Linked DNA regions of Methyloterricola oryzae. The protein of the gene in region 1 interacts with the protein of each later gene in a pairwise test. Links are inferred from orthologs where the notes say so. Each region holds a gene or a part of one and is shown in the gene's direction. Other genes may lie near its edges. The genes, in order: gyrA and gyrB.

Region 1 (8,117 bases):
GTCCTGATGCTCATCGTGCAAATGCTGGGTGGCTATCTGGTTTTCCTGCTGCAGGGCGTCAGCGCCAGCCTGGCCGTGCTGTCGGTGTGGGCCCTGAGCCAGTTGCTGGAACTGTTCTTCAATGTGATGACGTTCTCGATCATCATCCGCGCGCTCTTGAGCTGGTTCGGTTCCATGAGCTACAACCCGGCCAGCTCCCTGCTCTACAGCCTCACCGAACCGACCATGCGGACTTGCCGCAAGCTCATCGGTCCGATCGCGGGGATTGACCTGTCGCCGCTGATCGCCTTGATTGCCCTGCAGGTGGGGAAAATGGTGATCTTGCCGCCCTTGCAGCAGACCATCGCCCTGTTGAGCTGACCCCCGCGATCACTCTAAGCGACAGGGAAGTCCCGCCGTCCCTCGGACTGGGAAAGGAATTGGTCTACACTTCCGATAGTTTGGACATGGGCACTCACCCCGCCGGCGGGCAACAAGTCGAGAGTCACAGATGAGCAAGATGCAGCTCGAGGAAAAACTGAGGGGTTACGGGCAATGGAGGGAAGCGCTGATCGGCGCCCTCGATCGTTACAAGGCCTGGCTGGATACATACGGGCTGAACGGCGATACGATCAATGAGAGCATCCTCAACATGGAGGAAAGTCTCAGGGAAGACCGCCTGGTGGTGGCTTTCGCCGCGGAATTCTCACGGGGCAAGACGGAGCTGATCAACGCCCTGTTTTTCTCCGACACCGGCGTGCGCCTGCTGCCCTCATCGCCGGGCCGCACCACCATGTGCCCCACCGAAATCTTCTACGACACCAAGGGCGGGGCCTACATCCGCCTGCTGTCCATCGACACCCGGCTGACGGAGACCTCCCTCAGCGAGTACAAGCGCCACGCCGACAGCTGGCTGCAGATCGAGCTTGACCCCAACTCCCCGGTTCAGATGCAGGAGGCATTCCGCGAACTCGCTGCCACCAAGAAGGTGCCCTACCAGGAGGCCGTCAAGCTCGGCCTCGCCTTCGACGAGATGCGCCCGGGTCAGAGCCTGCCCCCTGAATTCGTGGAGATTCCCGCCTGGCGCCATGCCCTGATCAGCTTTCCCCATTATCTGCTCAAGGAAGGCCTTTCCATCCTGGATACGCCGGGCCTCAATGCCCTGGGCGCCGAGCCGGAGCTGACCCTGCACATGCTGCCCAGCGCCCAGGCCGTGGTGTTCGTCCTGGCCGCCGACACCGGCGTGACCAAGAGCGACTTGGACATGTGGCGCAACCACGTGCGCGGCTCGCGCCATTCCCACCATGGCGGACTGGCGGTGGTGATGAACAAGATCGACTCCATGTGGGGTGATCTGCAGGGCGAGGAAGCCATCGAGAAATCCATCCATGAACAGATTGCGACCACCGCCCAGATACTGGAAGTGGCGGAAGGTTCGATCTTTCCGGTATCGGCCAAGCAGGCCTTGTTGGCCAAGGTCAAGGGCGACGAGGCGCTGCTGGACAAGAGCCGGCTGCGGGGGATCGAGAATTATCTTGCCAATAGCGTGGTGCGCGAACGCCAGACCATCCTGCGAGAGGCGGTATCCCACAATGTGGGACATCTGGTGCGGGAGTCGGCCGCGACACTGGGCGCCGAAATGACCGACATCGAGCGCCAGTTGGCTGACATGCGCAAGATCGACATCAATAACCATGAGATGACCCACAAGCTCATGGAGGAAACCCGGGAGCAGCAGGGGCGCTATCTGGCCAGCGTGGATAATTTTCAGGCCAGTCGGCGCGTGTTTCTGGTCCAGGTGCGTTTGCTGATCGAGGCCTTGGGCGCCGATACCATCGATCCCATCGTGCGCCGCATGCGCAAGCAGACGGCAGGGAGCCTGACCACCATCGGCATGAAGAACTCGATGAAGAACGTGCTGGACGAGTTGCGTGTGGTGCTGGAGAAGGCCTCGGCCATTGCCGAAGAGGCCAGGCGGCTGGTCAAGGCCATTTACGCGCGATTCCGTGACGAGCATGGGTTCACTGACCTGCAGCCGGTCATGCTGTCATTCCACAAATACGAGGTGGAACTGCAGCGTATCTTCGACGAGGGTGAGGAATTCCGTAACAGCGCGGCCTCCACCCTGATGGAGCAGAGCCTGGTGGTGCAGAAGCTGTATGGCACCATCATCGCCAATGCGCGCGAGATGTTCGGGCAGGCACACAACGAGGCCAAGACCTGGGGCTCAACCGCCTTGGGGCCTCTAGTTCACCAGATCAAGGACCGCAAACGTCTCATCGAAAGCCGCCTGGAAGTACTTCGCAAGGTCAACGAAACCAGCGAGTCGCTGGATGCCGAGATTGCGGCCATGGAAGAGAAACTGGCTCCGTTGCAGCGTCAGTTCGATGAACTCAAGGCGATCCTGTCCACCTTGGAACTCGAACAGGAACCGGCACCAACATCCGGCGTCAGTCAGGAAGCGCCGGCGGCGGTCGAGGCGGCTGGATAGGTCCGAGGTCCCTGCTCAGGGGCGCTTTTCGAACAGCAAGTCCCACACCCCGTGACCTAGGCGCTGGCCGCGTGACTCGAATTTGGTGAGCGGACGGTGCGCCGGGCGCTCGCTGAACTGTCTGGCACCCGCCTGGTTTTTCAGGGCCTCACAGCCTTCCAGTACCTCAAGCATCTGCAGCGCATAGTCATGCCAGTCGGTGGCCGCATGCAGCACACCCCCCGTCTTCAGTTTGCGGGCGGCAAGCTCGGTGAACTCCGGATTGATGAGGCGGCGCTTGTGATGCCTTTTCTTGTGCCAAGGGTCCGGAAAGAACACCTGGATACCTGCCAACGAAGCGTCGGGAATGAATTGCTTCAGCACCTCCACCGCGTCGGCGCAGCAGACCCGCACGTTCTTCAGGCCCAGTTCCTCGATGCGCAACAAGGCATGTCCAACACCGGGGCGATGCACTTCGATCCCGAGAAAATTCCGCTCCGGCGTGGCCGCCGCCATCTGCGTCAGGCTTTCCCCATTGCCGAAGCCGATCTCAAGCACCAGAGGTTGGGGCTGCGGAAACAGCAGGGCAGGCGCGCGGCAATCCGCCGGTTCGATGCCGTAGCGGGGCCACAGCAGGTCCAGGGCCTGGCGCTGGGCCTCGGTGATGCGTCCTTGTCGCAGCACGAAGCTGCGGATGGGGCGATGCTGGGCGGAATCGCTTGAAGTCATGGGGCTTGTGTGCTCGGGTCCTTTCAGGGCGCGCATTTTAGCAGATCGAACTGTCGCGCTGCTGCCGATGGCCATAGTCGCAAAACCCTCCAAACGGCGTGGCGTGATATAATCCCGGGCTGGCGCTTCAGAACGAGACAGGCCAACCGAACTGGCCTCGGCGCGTAAACGGAGTAACGTCTTTCCTCGCTTTTATCGCAGAACAACACGGACCTGATGTCTTCTTTCGCCAAAGAAATCATACCAGTCAGCCTCGAAGACGAGATGAAGCAGTCCTATCTGGACTACGCCATGAGCGTCATCGTGGGTCGTGCCTTGCCCGATGCCCGCGATGGGCTGAAACCAGTGCACCGCCGGGTGCTGTACGCCATGCAGGAACTGGGTAACGACTGGAACAAGCCCTATAAGAAATCCGCCCGCGTGGTGGGTGACGTCATCGGTAAATACCACCCCCACGGCGACTCCGCGGTCTACGACACCATCGTGCGCATGGCCCAGCCGTTTTCCCTGCGCTACATGCTGGTCGACGGCCAGGGCAACTTCGGCTCGGTGGATGGCGATCCGCCGGCGGCCATGCGGTACACCGAGGTGCGCATGTCGCGCATCGCCCATGACCTGCTTGCCGATCTGGACAAGGAAACCGTCGATTTCGTCCCCAACTATGACGAGTCCGAGCGGGAACCCTCGGTCCTGCCGACGCGCATCCCCAACCTGCTGATCAACGGCTCTGCCGGCATCGCGGTGGGCATGGCGACCAACATCCCGCCACACAACCTGACCGAAGTCATCAATGCCTGCCTGACCCTGATCGAAAATCCGGGGGCCAGCATCCACGAACTGATGGCCCTGGTGCCCGGGCCGGACTTCCCCACCGCGGGACTGATCAACGGCGCGGCGGGCATACGCGAGGCCTATCTCACCGGACGTGGCCGCATCTACCTGCGCGCCCGCTGCCATTTCGAAGGCGAGGAGGGCGCACGCCAGTCCATCATCGTCAGCGAACTGCCCTACCAGGTAAACAAGGCCAGGCTGCTGGAGAAGATCGCCGAGTTGGTCAAGGACGGCAAGCTAGAGGGCATCTCCGGCCTGCGCGACGAATCCGACAAGGATGGCATGCGCATGGTGATTGAGCTGCGGCGCGGCGAGGTGCCGGACGTGGTGCTCAACAACCTGTACCAGCAGACCCAGATGCAGAGCGTGTTCGGCATCAACATGGTGGCCCTGCTGGACGGCCGCCCGCGCTGCATGAATTTGAAGGAACTGCTAGTCGCCTTCATCGACCACCGCCGCGAGGTGGTGACCCGGCGCACCATCTTCGAACTGCGCAAGGCGCGGGAACGCGCGCACATTTTGGAAGGCCTGGCCGTCGCGCTGGCCAATATCGATGAGATCATCGAGGCCATCAAGACCTCGCCCAGCCCTGCCGAGGCCAAGGCGCGTCTGTTGGGCCGCAGCTGGCAGCCGGGCGTGGTGACCGAACTGCTGGCCCGCGCCGAGGACGAGTGGCGTTCCCGCCCCGATGACCTGGGCCGCGAGTTCGGCCTGGTCGAAGGCGCCTACCGCCTTTCGCCCGCCCAGGCCCAGGCCATCCTGGATCTGCGCCTGCACCGCCTCACCGGGCTGGAGCAGGAGAAAATCATCGCCGAATACAAGGAATTGCTCGGCAAGATCGACGAACTTCTCGCCATCCTGGCCAGCGACGTGCGCCTTCTTGAAGTCATCCGCGACGAACTGGTAGCGGTACGCGACCAGTTTGGCGATGCCCGCCGTACCGAGATCATCACCACACAGTTGGACTTGTGCGCCGAGGATCTGATCACCGAGGAAGACGTGGTGGTGACGGTATCCCACGAGGGTTACGTCAAATCGCAGCCCCTGACCGATTATCGCGCGCAGCGCCGCGGCGGGCGCGGCAAGCAGGCGGCGGCGACGAAGGAAGAGGACTACATCGAGAAGCTGATCGTGGCGAATACCCACGACACCATCCTGTGCTTCTCCAGCGCCGGCAAGGTCTACTGGCTCAAGGTCTACGAACTGCCTGTGGCCAGCCGCACCGCGCGCGGCCGGCCCTTCGTCAACCTGCTTCCGCTGGAGGAAGGAGAAAAGGTCAACGCCATCCTGCCCATCCGCGAGTTTGACGAGGATCATTACATCTTCATGGCCACCACCTCCGGCACGGTGAAGAAGGTGGTGCTGACCGAATTCGAGCGGCCGCGGCCCAGCGGCAAGATCGCCGTGGACCTGCGCGAGGATGATCGCCTGGTGGACGTGGCTATCACCAACGGCACCCAGGATGTGATGCTGTTCAGCAGCGATGGCAAGGTGGTCTGCTTCAACGAGACCGACGTGCGCGCCATGGGGCGCACCGCAACCGGCGTGCGCGGCATGAGCCTGAACGAAGGGCAGAAGGTCATCGCCCTGATCATCGCCAGCGACGGCACGGTGCTCAATATCACCGAGAATGGCTTCGGCAAGCGCACCGCCCTGTCGGAGTTCCCGCGCCACCGCCGTGGCGGCCAGGGTGTGATCGCCATCCAGACCTCGGAGCGCAATGGACAGGTGGTTGCGGCCGTGCTGGTGGATGAGCCTGACGAGATCATGCTGATCACCGACGCCGGCACCCTGGTGCGCACCCGGGTCGCCGAAATCCGCGAACTGGGGCGCAATACCCAGGGCGTCACTGTGATCCGCCTGAGCGAGGGCGAGAAGGTGGTCGGCGTTGATCGCATCGCCAATCTACCCGGTGATGAGAATGGTGGGGAAGGCGAACCAGAGTCCGACGGCGAGCAAGCGGAGCCCATTGAATAAGCGCCCTGTTAAGAATGCCGGGTTCGCCTGTTCGGCCACGCACTCGATTCCGGCACTCGTGAAAGGATATTGAAACAGTCAGAACCCAGAATACGGCCCGTATCGGCGGCAGCGGCGCATGAGCGCCTGCGTGGCGTCGTGTTTGATCCAGCCACCGGGGTTCTTGCCGGGCTGCGGGCCCGCCGATTTGCTTAACCAAACTTGAGGTGACTATGTCCAGGGTCTACAACTTCAGCGCCGGGCCTTCCATGCTGCCCGAGCCGGTGCTGCAACGGGCGCGCGATGAAATGCTGGAGTGGGGCGATACCGGCATGTCGGTGATGGAAATGAGTCACCGCGGCAAAAGCTTCGTCGCCATCGCCGAGAAGGCCGAGGCGGACCTGCGTGAACTGCTGGCGGTGCCGGCCGATTACAAGGTGCTGTTCGTGCAGGGCGGGGCGACCGGCCAGTTTGCCGCCGTCCCCATGAACCTGCTGCGGGGCAAGACCACCGCTTGCTATGTGAGCACCGGACTGTGGTCGGAAAAGGCCATCTCGGAAGCCAAGATGTACTGCCAGGTGGCATTGGCCGCCAGCACCAAGGAGGGCGGCTACACCACCATTCCTGGGCGAGAGACCTGGAATGTGCCCGCCGATGCCGCCTACCTGCACTACACCTCCAACGAGACCATCAACGGCGTGGAGTTCCAGGACATCCCGGACGCGAACGGTTTGCCCCTGGTGTGCGACATGTCCTCGAACATCCTGTCGCGTCCAGTGGATGTCAGCCGCTACGGCCTCATCTACGCCGGAGCCCAGAAGAACATGGGACCTGCCGGCATCGCCGTGGTCATCGTGCGCGAGGATCTGCTGGGCCAGGTGCTGCCGGGAACGCCAGGCATCCTGGATCTGAAAAAACTGTCGGACAACGGCTCCATGCTCAACACGCCGCCCACCTACAATTGGTATCTACTGGGCCTGGTGCTGGAGTGGTTGAAAGGGCAGGGAGGGCTTGCCGCCATGGAACAGGTCAACATCCGCAAGTCGGCCAAGCTGTATGCCGCAATCGACGCCTCGCCGTTCTACTCCAATCCCGTCGAACCGGCATACCGCTCGCGCATGAATGTGCCGTTCCGCCTGGCCAAGGCCGAGCTGGAGAAGACCTTTGCCAGCGAAGCCAAGTCTGCCGGACTGGTGACCCTGGAAGGCCACCGTCAGGTGGGCGGCATGCGCGCCAGCATCTACAACGCCATGCCGGAGGCCGGCGTGGACGCCCTGATCGCCTTCATGGGCGAGTTCGAACGCAAGTACGGCTGAGGATCTGTCATGTACAAGGTATTGACCTACAACAATATTTCCGTCGCAGGTCTGGAACGGCTGCCGCGCGATCGCTACGAGATCGCCTCGGAGATCCAGCACCCGGATGCCATTATGCTGCGTTCCTTCAAGCTGCACGGCGTGCCCATCCCGGATTCGGTGAAATGCGTGGGACGCGCCGGCGCCGGCGTCAACAACATTCCCGTTCCCGACTATTCCAAGCGCGGCATCCCGGTGTTCAATGCGCCGGGGGCCAACGCCAATGCGGTGAAGGAACTGACCATTGCCGGCATGTTGCTGGCCTCGCGCCACATTTGCGCGGCCTGGGACTTCACTCGTGGCCTGAGCGGCGATGACGAGGTGCTGAGCCAGGCGGTGGAAAAAGGCAAGAAGAACTTCGCCGGCATCGAGTTGGCCGGCAAGACCCTGGGCGTCCTGGGCCTTGGCGCCATCGGCGTGCGCGTGGCCAACACCGCCCTGGCCCTGGGGATGAAGGTAGTGGGTTTCGATCCGCTGCTGACCGTGGACAGCGCCTGGCAACTCTCCTCCTCGGTGGAGAAGGCCGCCAGCGTGGACGACCTGGTGAGCAAGGCGGATTTTCTGAGCCTGCATGTACCCCTCAACGACCAGACCCGCCAGATCATCAACGCCGCCCGTATCGGCCTGATGAAGAAAGGCGCGGTGCTGCTCAACTTCTCCCGTGCCGGAATCGCCGATGACGCCAGCCTCGCGCAGGCCCTGGAGGAAGGCAAGCTGGGCGCCTACGTCTGTGATTTCCCCACCGCCAGCCTGATGAACAAGAAGGGCGTGATCCTGCTGCCGCACATCGGCGCCTC
Region 2 (5,608 bases), on another replicon or contig:
TTCAGGCGAACGTCCAGGCTGACAGACGGTTCGGCTATACGCAATATGGGCCGCATCGGGGTGATTTCGTCATTCAAATGGACGGAAGGCCGGTCCGGCATTTTTTTTCGCGGGGCCAGATTAAGATGCTGGTTTTTGCCCTGCTCTTGTCGCAAGCGAACCTTTTGGAGAGCCAATTGGGGAAGCGCGGATGCGTGTTGATCGATGATTTGGCATCGGAGTTGGATGTGACTAACAGAAGCAAGCTTCTGTCGTTTATCAAAAGTCTTAATGGGCAGTTTTTTGTGACGGCTACGGATGAGGCGGTGCGCCATAGCACTGGTCTCGAAGCGGCTGCAGTGTTTCACGTGGAACGCGGTTGTTTGACGCGTCGAGAGAACTGAGAGGTATATGGTAAGCATGAACAGCGAAGTACAGGAATACGATAGCTCCAATATCAAGGTGCTAAAAGGACTCGACGCCGTTCGAAAGCGCCCGGGCATGTATATCGGTGATACGGATGACGGGACTGGTCTGCACCATATGGTATTTGAGGTGGTAGACAATTCCATCGACGAAGCCTTGGCTGGCTACTGTAAGGCTGTTCAGGTCACGATACACGCCGACGAATCCGTGACGGTCGCTGACGACGGGCGCGGTATCCCTGTCGACATTCATGCCGAGGAAGGTCGTTCCGCCGCAGAAGTGATCATGACTGTGCTCCATGCCGGCGGAAAGTTCGATGACAATGCCTACAAGGTTTCGGGCGGTCTGCACGGTGTCGGCGTTTCAGTGGTCAATGCCCTTTCGGAGGAACTCGAGCTCGAAATACGCAAGAACGGTCGGCTGTATCGCCAAGTTTACCGGCATGGTGAACCTCAGGCACCGTTGGCCGACGTGGGGCCGGCGGAAGGTAGCGGCACCAAGATACGTTTCAAGCCCAGTGCCGAAACATTCACCCATATAGAATTCCACTACGAAATTCTCGCGAAGCGGCTAAGGGAACTCTCTTTCCTAAATTCAGGGGTACGCATTGAACTGAGGGACGAACGCACCGACAAGGAGGATGTATACGAGTACGAAGGAGGAATCAGGGCGTTTGTCGAGCACCTAAACAAGAACAAGACGCCGCTATTCGACAAAGTGTTTTACGTCACCACGGAGCGGGACGGAATAACCGTCGAAGCCGCTCTGCAATGGAATGACTCCTATCAAGAGAACATTTACTGCTATACGAACAACATTCCTCAAAGGGACGGTGGCACTCATCTCGCCGGATTCCGCGCTGCCCTGACACGAACACTGAATAATTACATCGAAGCCGAGGGGCTCCAAAAGAAGCACAAGGTTGCGACCACCGGCGATGATGCCCGAGAAGGCTTGACCGCGATCCTATCCGTCAAGGTCCCGGATCCCAAGTTCTCATCCCAAACCAAGGACAAGCTGGTTTCATCCGAAGTAAAACCTGCGGTGGAATCAGCCATGAACGAAAAGTTCGATGAGTTTCTCCAGGAAAATCCAAGCGTCGCCAAGGTCATTGCTGGAAAAATGATAGACGCAGCGCGTGCCCGCGAGGCTGCGCGTAAAGCCCGGGAAATGACTCGCAGAAAAACAACACTGGATATTGCGGGTTTACCTGGCAAGCTTGCGGACTGTCAGGAGCGCGACCCCGCCCTGTCAGAACTATTTATCGTCGAGGGTGACTCTGCGGGCGGGTCCGCCAAACAGGGAAGGGATAGGAGAACTCAGGCGATCTTGCCGCTCAAGGGCAAAATTCTGAATGTCGAGCGCGCACGCTTTGATCGTATGCTTTCTTCTGAGGAGGTCGGCACCCTGATTACGGCCCTCGGTTGTGGTATTGGGCGAGAGGAATACGACCCTGATAAATTGCGCTACCACAGAATCATCATCATGACGGATGCGGATGTGGACGGTTCCCATATTAGAACCTTGCTCTTGACCTTCTTCTATCGACAGATGCCAGAGTTGATCGAACGCGGACATGTGTACATTGCGCAGCCTCCTTTATACAAGGTAAAGAAAGGAAAGCAGGAGCACTACGTCAAGGACGATAGCGAGTTGGATGAGTACCTTCTGCAATTGGCCTTGGAAAAGGCCCGCCTGTATATCGACGAAAATGCCCCGCCTATTCAGGGACCAGGTCTTGAGGCATTGGCCCACGAACACCTAAGGGTAAAAGCCCTGATCGAGCGTCAGTCTCATCGCTACGACCAGGATTTCCTCGAAACTTTAATGAATCTGCCACCCTTAACACGCGAAATAGCGCTGGATCAGGGACAGACCAGTTCATGGTTCAAGCTGTTGGAAAGCGCGTTGAAACGGGTGGATAAAGGCGCTGATTTTACAATTGAGGTTGACTTTGTCCCACGGCCTGGAGAATTCGTCGCCAAAGTCATGAAGAGGATGCATGGTGTACAGAGGTTCTTCGAACTATCCTCGACGTTTTTTGCTTCCAACGATTACGCTCGATTGGTGGCATTTGGACAGAAGACGGGCGATCTGTTTAGTGATGCGACTACGATAGGCTCAGAGGAGAGGCGCACGCCGGTGCGAAACTTCAAGGCCGCATTTGATTGGATGATGTCGGAGGTCCGCAAAGGCCAACATATCCAACGGTATAAGGGGCTTGGTGAGATGAATCCAGAGCAATTGTGGGAAACCACGCTTGATGCGAATACCCGTAGGCTGCTTCAAGTGAAAATCGAAGATGCCATAGCCGCAGACGAAGTATTCACAACCCTGATGGGGGACCAGGTTGAACCCCGACGTGACTTCATTCAGCGCAACGCCCTTGAAGTCAGCAATCTGGATATTTGAAGTGGCCACGCACATCCATTGGCGATCGAATTAGATTCACGCACCACTCGTTTAAACCTGGCAAATGATCCACTATCCTGAAATTGATCCTGTCGCCATCAGCATTGGACCCATAAAGATCCACTGGTATGGACTGATGTATGTCGTGGGAATTGCCTCGGCATGGTGGCTTGCTCGGCGGCGCGCGGCGCGAGGTGAGACGGTACTCACTGTTCCACAAGTTGAAGACCTCATCTTTTATTGTGCGTTAGGTGTGGTCTTGGGGGGGCGTCTCGGATATACGATTTTCTACAACTTGCCTGCGTTCCTGAACGACCCAATCATGATCTTACGCCTTTGGGAAGGCGGAATGTCGTTCCACGGCGGAATGCTTGGAGTCTTTGCTGCGATGTGGTGGTACGGGCGAAAACTAGGGACTGGGTTTTTTGTTCTGTCCGATTTCATTGCACCTTTGGTACCCATCGGACTCTTGGCGGGCCGAATCGGGAACTTTATCAATGGCGAACTCTGGGGCAAGCCGACTGATTTGCCATGGGGCATGATTTTTCCTCTGGCAGAACCTGTAGCGCGCCATCCCTCAATGCTATATGAGGCTTTGTTGGAAGGCCTCGTGCTGTTTCTGCTATTGAACTGGCTTCGGCTTAGACATCCGCCGCGTATGGCGATTTCGGGCTGGTTTATGCTGTTATACGGGTTGTTCCGATTTGCCGTCGAATTGGTGAGGCTGCCGGATGCTCATATTGGCTACTTGGCCTTTGGTTGGATCACCATGGGGCACCTACTCAGTTTTCCGATGATAGCGGTGGGCGGGCTTCTGCTTTACCTGGCTTACCGGCGTAGTGCCTCTCTGGATTCGGAGGGCAGCTAAAATGCAGCAATATCTGGCACTGCTGGAGGAAATTCTCGAGCGTGGTGTGCGGAAGGAAGATCGAACGGGGACCGGCACACTCAGTGTGTTCGGTCGGCAGATGCGGTTTGATCTAAGATCAGGCTTTCCCCTGCTCACTACCAAAAGGCTTCACCTACCATCCATCATTCATGAACTGCTCTGGTTTGTTTCCGGCAGTACCAACGTGGCTTATTTGAGGGAAAATGGAGTAGGCATCTGGGATGAGTGGGCCGATTCTGATGGCGAATTGGGACCAGTTTATGGAAAGCAGTGGCGTATGTGGGAGGGACCACAGGGGTACACCGTTGACCAACTGTCGGACCTTGTGGAGCAGTTGCGCTGCAATCCGAACTCGCGCCGACTGCTGATCAGCGCTTGGAACCCCGCGCAAGTCAAGTACATGGCTCTCCCACCCTGTCATTATTCCTTCCAGTTTCACGTGGAACAGGAGCGCCGACTATCCTGCTTGTTCAACATGCGCTCTGTCGACGTATTTCTTGGCCTGCCCTTTAATATCGCCAGCTACGCCTTGCTCACCCACATGCTCGCGCAGCAATGCGGCCTGGAGCCAAACGAATTGATTTGGTCAGGCGGCGACACACATCTCTATCTGAATCATCTAGAGCAGGCCCGCGCCCAGCTCACGCGCAAACCTTACCCATTACCGAAGCTGCGGATCACCCGACAGCCTCCTAGCCTTTTCGACTATCGGTTTGAGGACTTTCTCATTGAGGATTACCTGGCACATCCTCACATAAAAGCGCCCGTTGCTGTATGAAGATATCGCTGATTGTCGCCATGTCGGCGAACCGCGTCATCGGTGTCAACAATGGCCTACCGTGGCACTTGTCAGCTGACCTGCGTCGGTTCAAGACCCTCACCATGGGAAAGCCCATCCTGATGGGGCGCAAGACGCATGAGTCTATTGGACGTGCGCTACCGGGCCGAAAAAATATTGTATTGAGCAGCAGGGCGGACTATCGCGCAAATGACTGCGAAGTCGTCCATGATATCGACCAGGCCTTCGCGGTTGCAGGTTGGGCCGACGAACTGATGGTGATCGGAGGCAGTTGCCTTTACCAAGCATTGTTACCCAGGGCTGACCGGATTTACCTCACCCATATAGACGCTGAATTTGAAGGCGATACCTTCTTTCCCGTGATCGAATCATCCCACTGGAATGAGACTGCCAGCGAAATCATCGATGGCGACAACAGCGTTTCGTTTACATACCGGTTTCTTGTTCTGGACCGACTTGCAGTGACAGAGCCAACCCAACCGTCTTGAATCGCGCAGTCAGACCAAATGAAATCAGGCCTAGCTGCTGTACCATTCATTCAGTGTAATCTTAGGAGTGCCTCACTCATGTTGAGCAGCAATCGGCAGATGGCTTTATGGTTGATGGCTACCAGCCTGCCAGCTTGCGCCCTGGCAGAAGACCCTATAAGGACCTATGATCGCGTGGAATTTTCCGTTGTAGCAAGTTCAAGTGTCGCAACGGACACAGTCGTCGCCTATCTATCCAGGCAAATGGAAGGAGAAAATGCTGAGACCATAGCCGATCAAGTCAACAAGGCGGTAACGCAGTCGGTAAAGCAGATAAAGCAGATACCTGACATCAAAGTCGAGACAGCGGATTACCAGACGACGCCGCTTTACCAAGATGATCGATTAGTAGGCTGGAGAGTCCGCCAGTCCATCCGCTTGGAGTCTTCCAATCTCCCCAAACTCAGCGGCCTTCTGGGCGATCTGCAGCAGAATCTGAACCTTGATGGAATCAATTACGGCGTGACGCCAGAATCCATGAAGCGGGCCGAGGATGCGCTCATCGAGCAGGCACTCGCGTCTTACCAACAACGCGCCGAGAGAGTCACGCACGGTCTAGGCCGAGCTCGTTACCGG

What was found.
Region 2: the proteins of gyrA (region 1) and gyrB interact in binary tests that used the Escherichia coli proteins (3 or more experiments, as listed by UniProt). The link is inferred for Methyloterricola oryzae from one-to-one orthologs.

Annotation. Positions count from the first base shown.
Region 1 is NZ_JYNS01000002.1:427,103-435,219, forward strand. The notes cover bases 3,053-6,190. They hold gyrA (DNA gyrase subunit A), read left to right. Parts: upstream 3,053-3,394; coding sequence 3,395-5,986; downstream 5,987-6,190. Other genes in these bases: trmB (tRNA (guanosine(46)-N7)-methyltransferase TrmB), read right to left, coding at 3,053-3,178. Outside these bases: EK23_RS05645 (YggT family protein), read left to right, coding at 1-360; EK23_RS05650 (dynamin family protein), read left to right, coding at 491-2,470; more of trmB, read right to left, coding at 2,486-3,052; serC (3-phosphoserine/phosphohydroxythreonine transaminase), read left to right, coding at 6,199-7,281; EK23_RS05670 (phosphoglycerate dehydrogenase), read left to right, coding at 7,291-8,117. UniProt on the Escherichia coli protein: A type II topoisomerase that negatively supercoils closed circular double-stranded (ds) DNA in an ATP-dependent manner to maintain chromosomes in an underwound state.
Region 2 is NZ_JYNS01000016.1:10,715-16,322, forward strand. Bases 1-3,108 are described here. They hold gyrB (DNA topoisomerase (ATP-hydrolyzing) subunit B), read left to right. Parts: upstream 1-399; coding sequence 400-2,817; downstream 2,818-3,108. Other genes in these bases: recF (DNA replication/repair protein RecF), read left to right, coding at 1-383; lgt (prolipoprotein diacylglyceryl transferase), read left to right, coding at 2,882-3,108. Outside these bases: more of lgt, read left to right, coding at 3,109-3,685; EK23_RS17170 (thymidylate synthase), read left to right, coding at 3,687-4,484; folA (type 3 dihydrofolate reductase), read left to right, coding at 4,481-4,993; EK23_RS17180 (SIMPL domain-containing protein), read left to right, coding at 5,072-5,608. UniProt on the Escherichia coli protein: DNA gyrase negatively supercoils closed circular double-stranded DNA in an ATP-dependent manner to maintain chromosomes in an underwound state.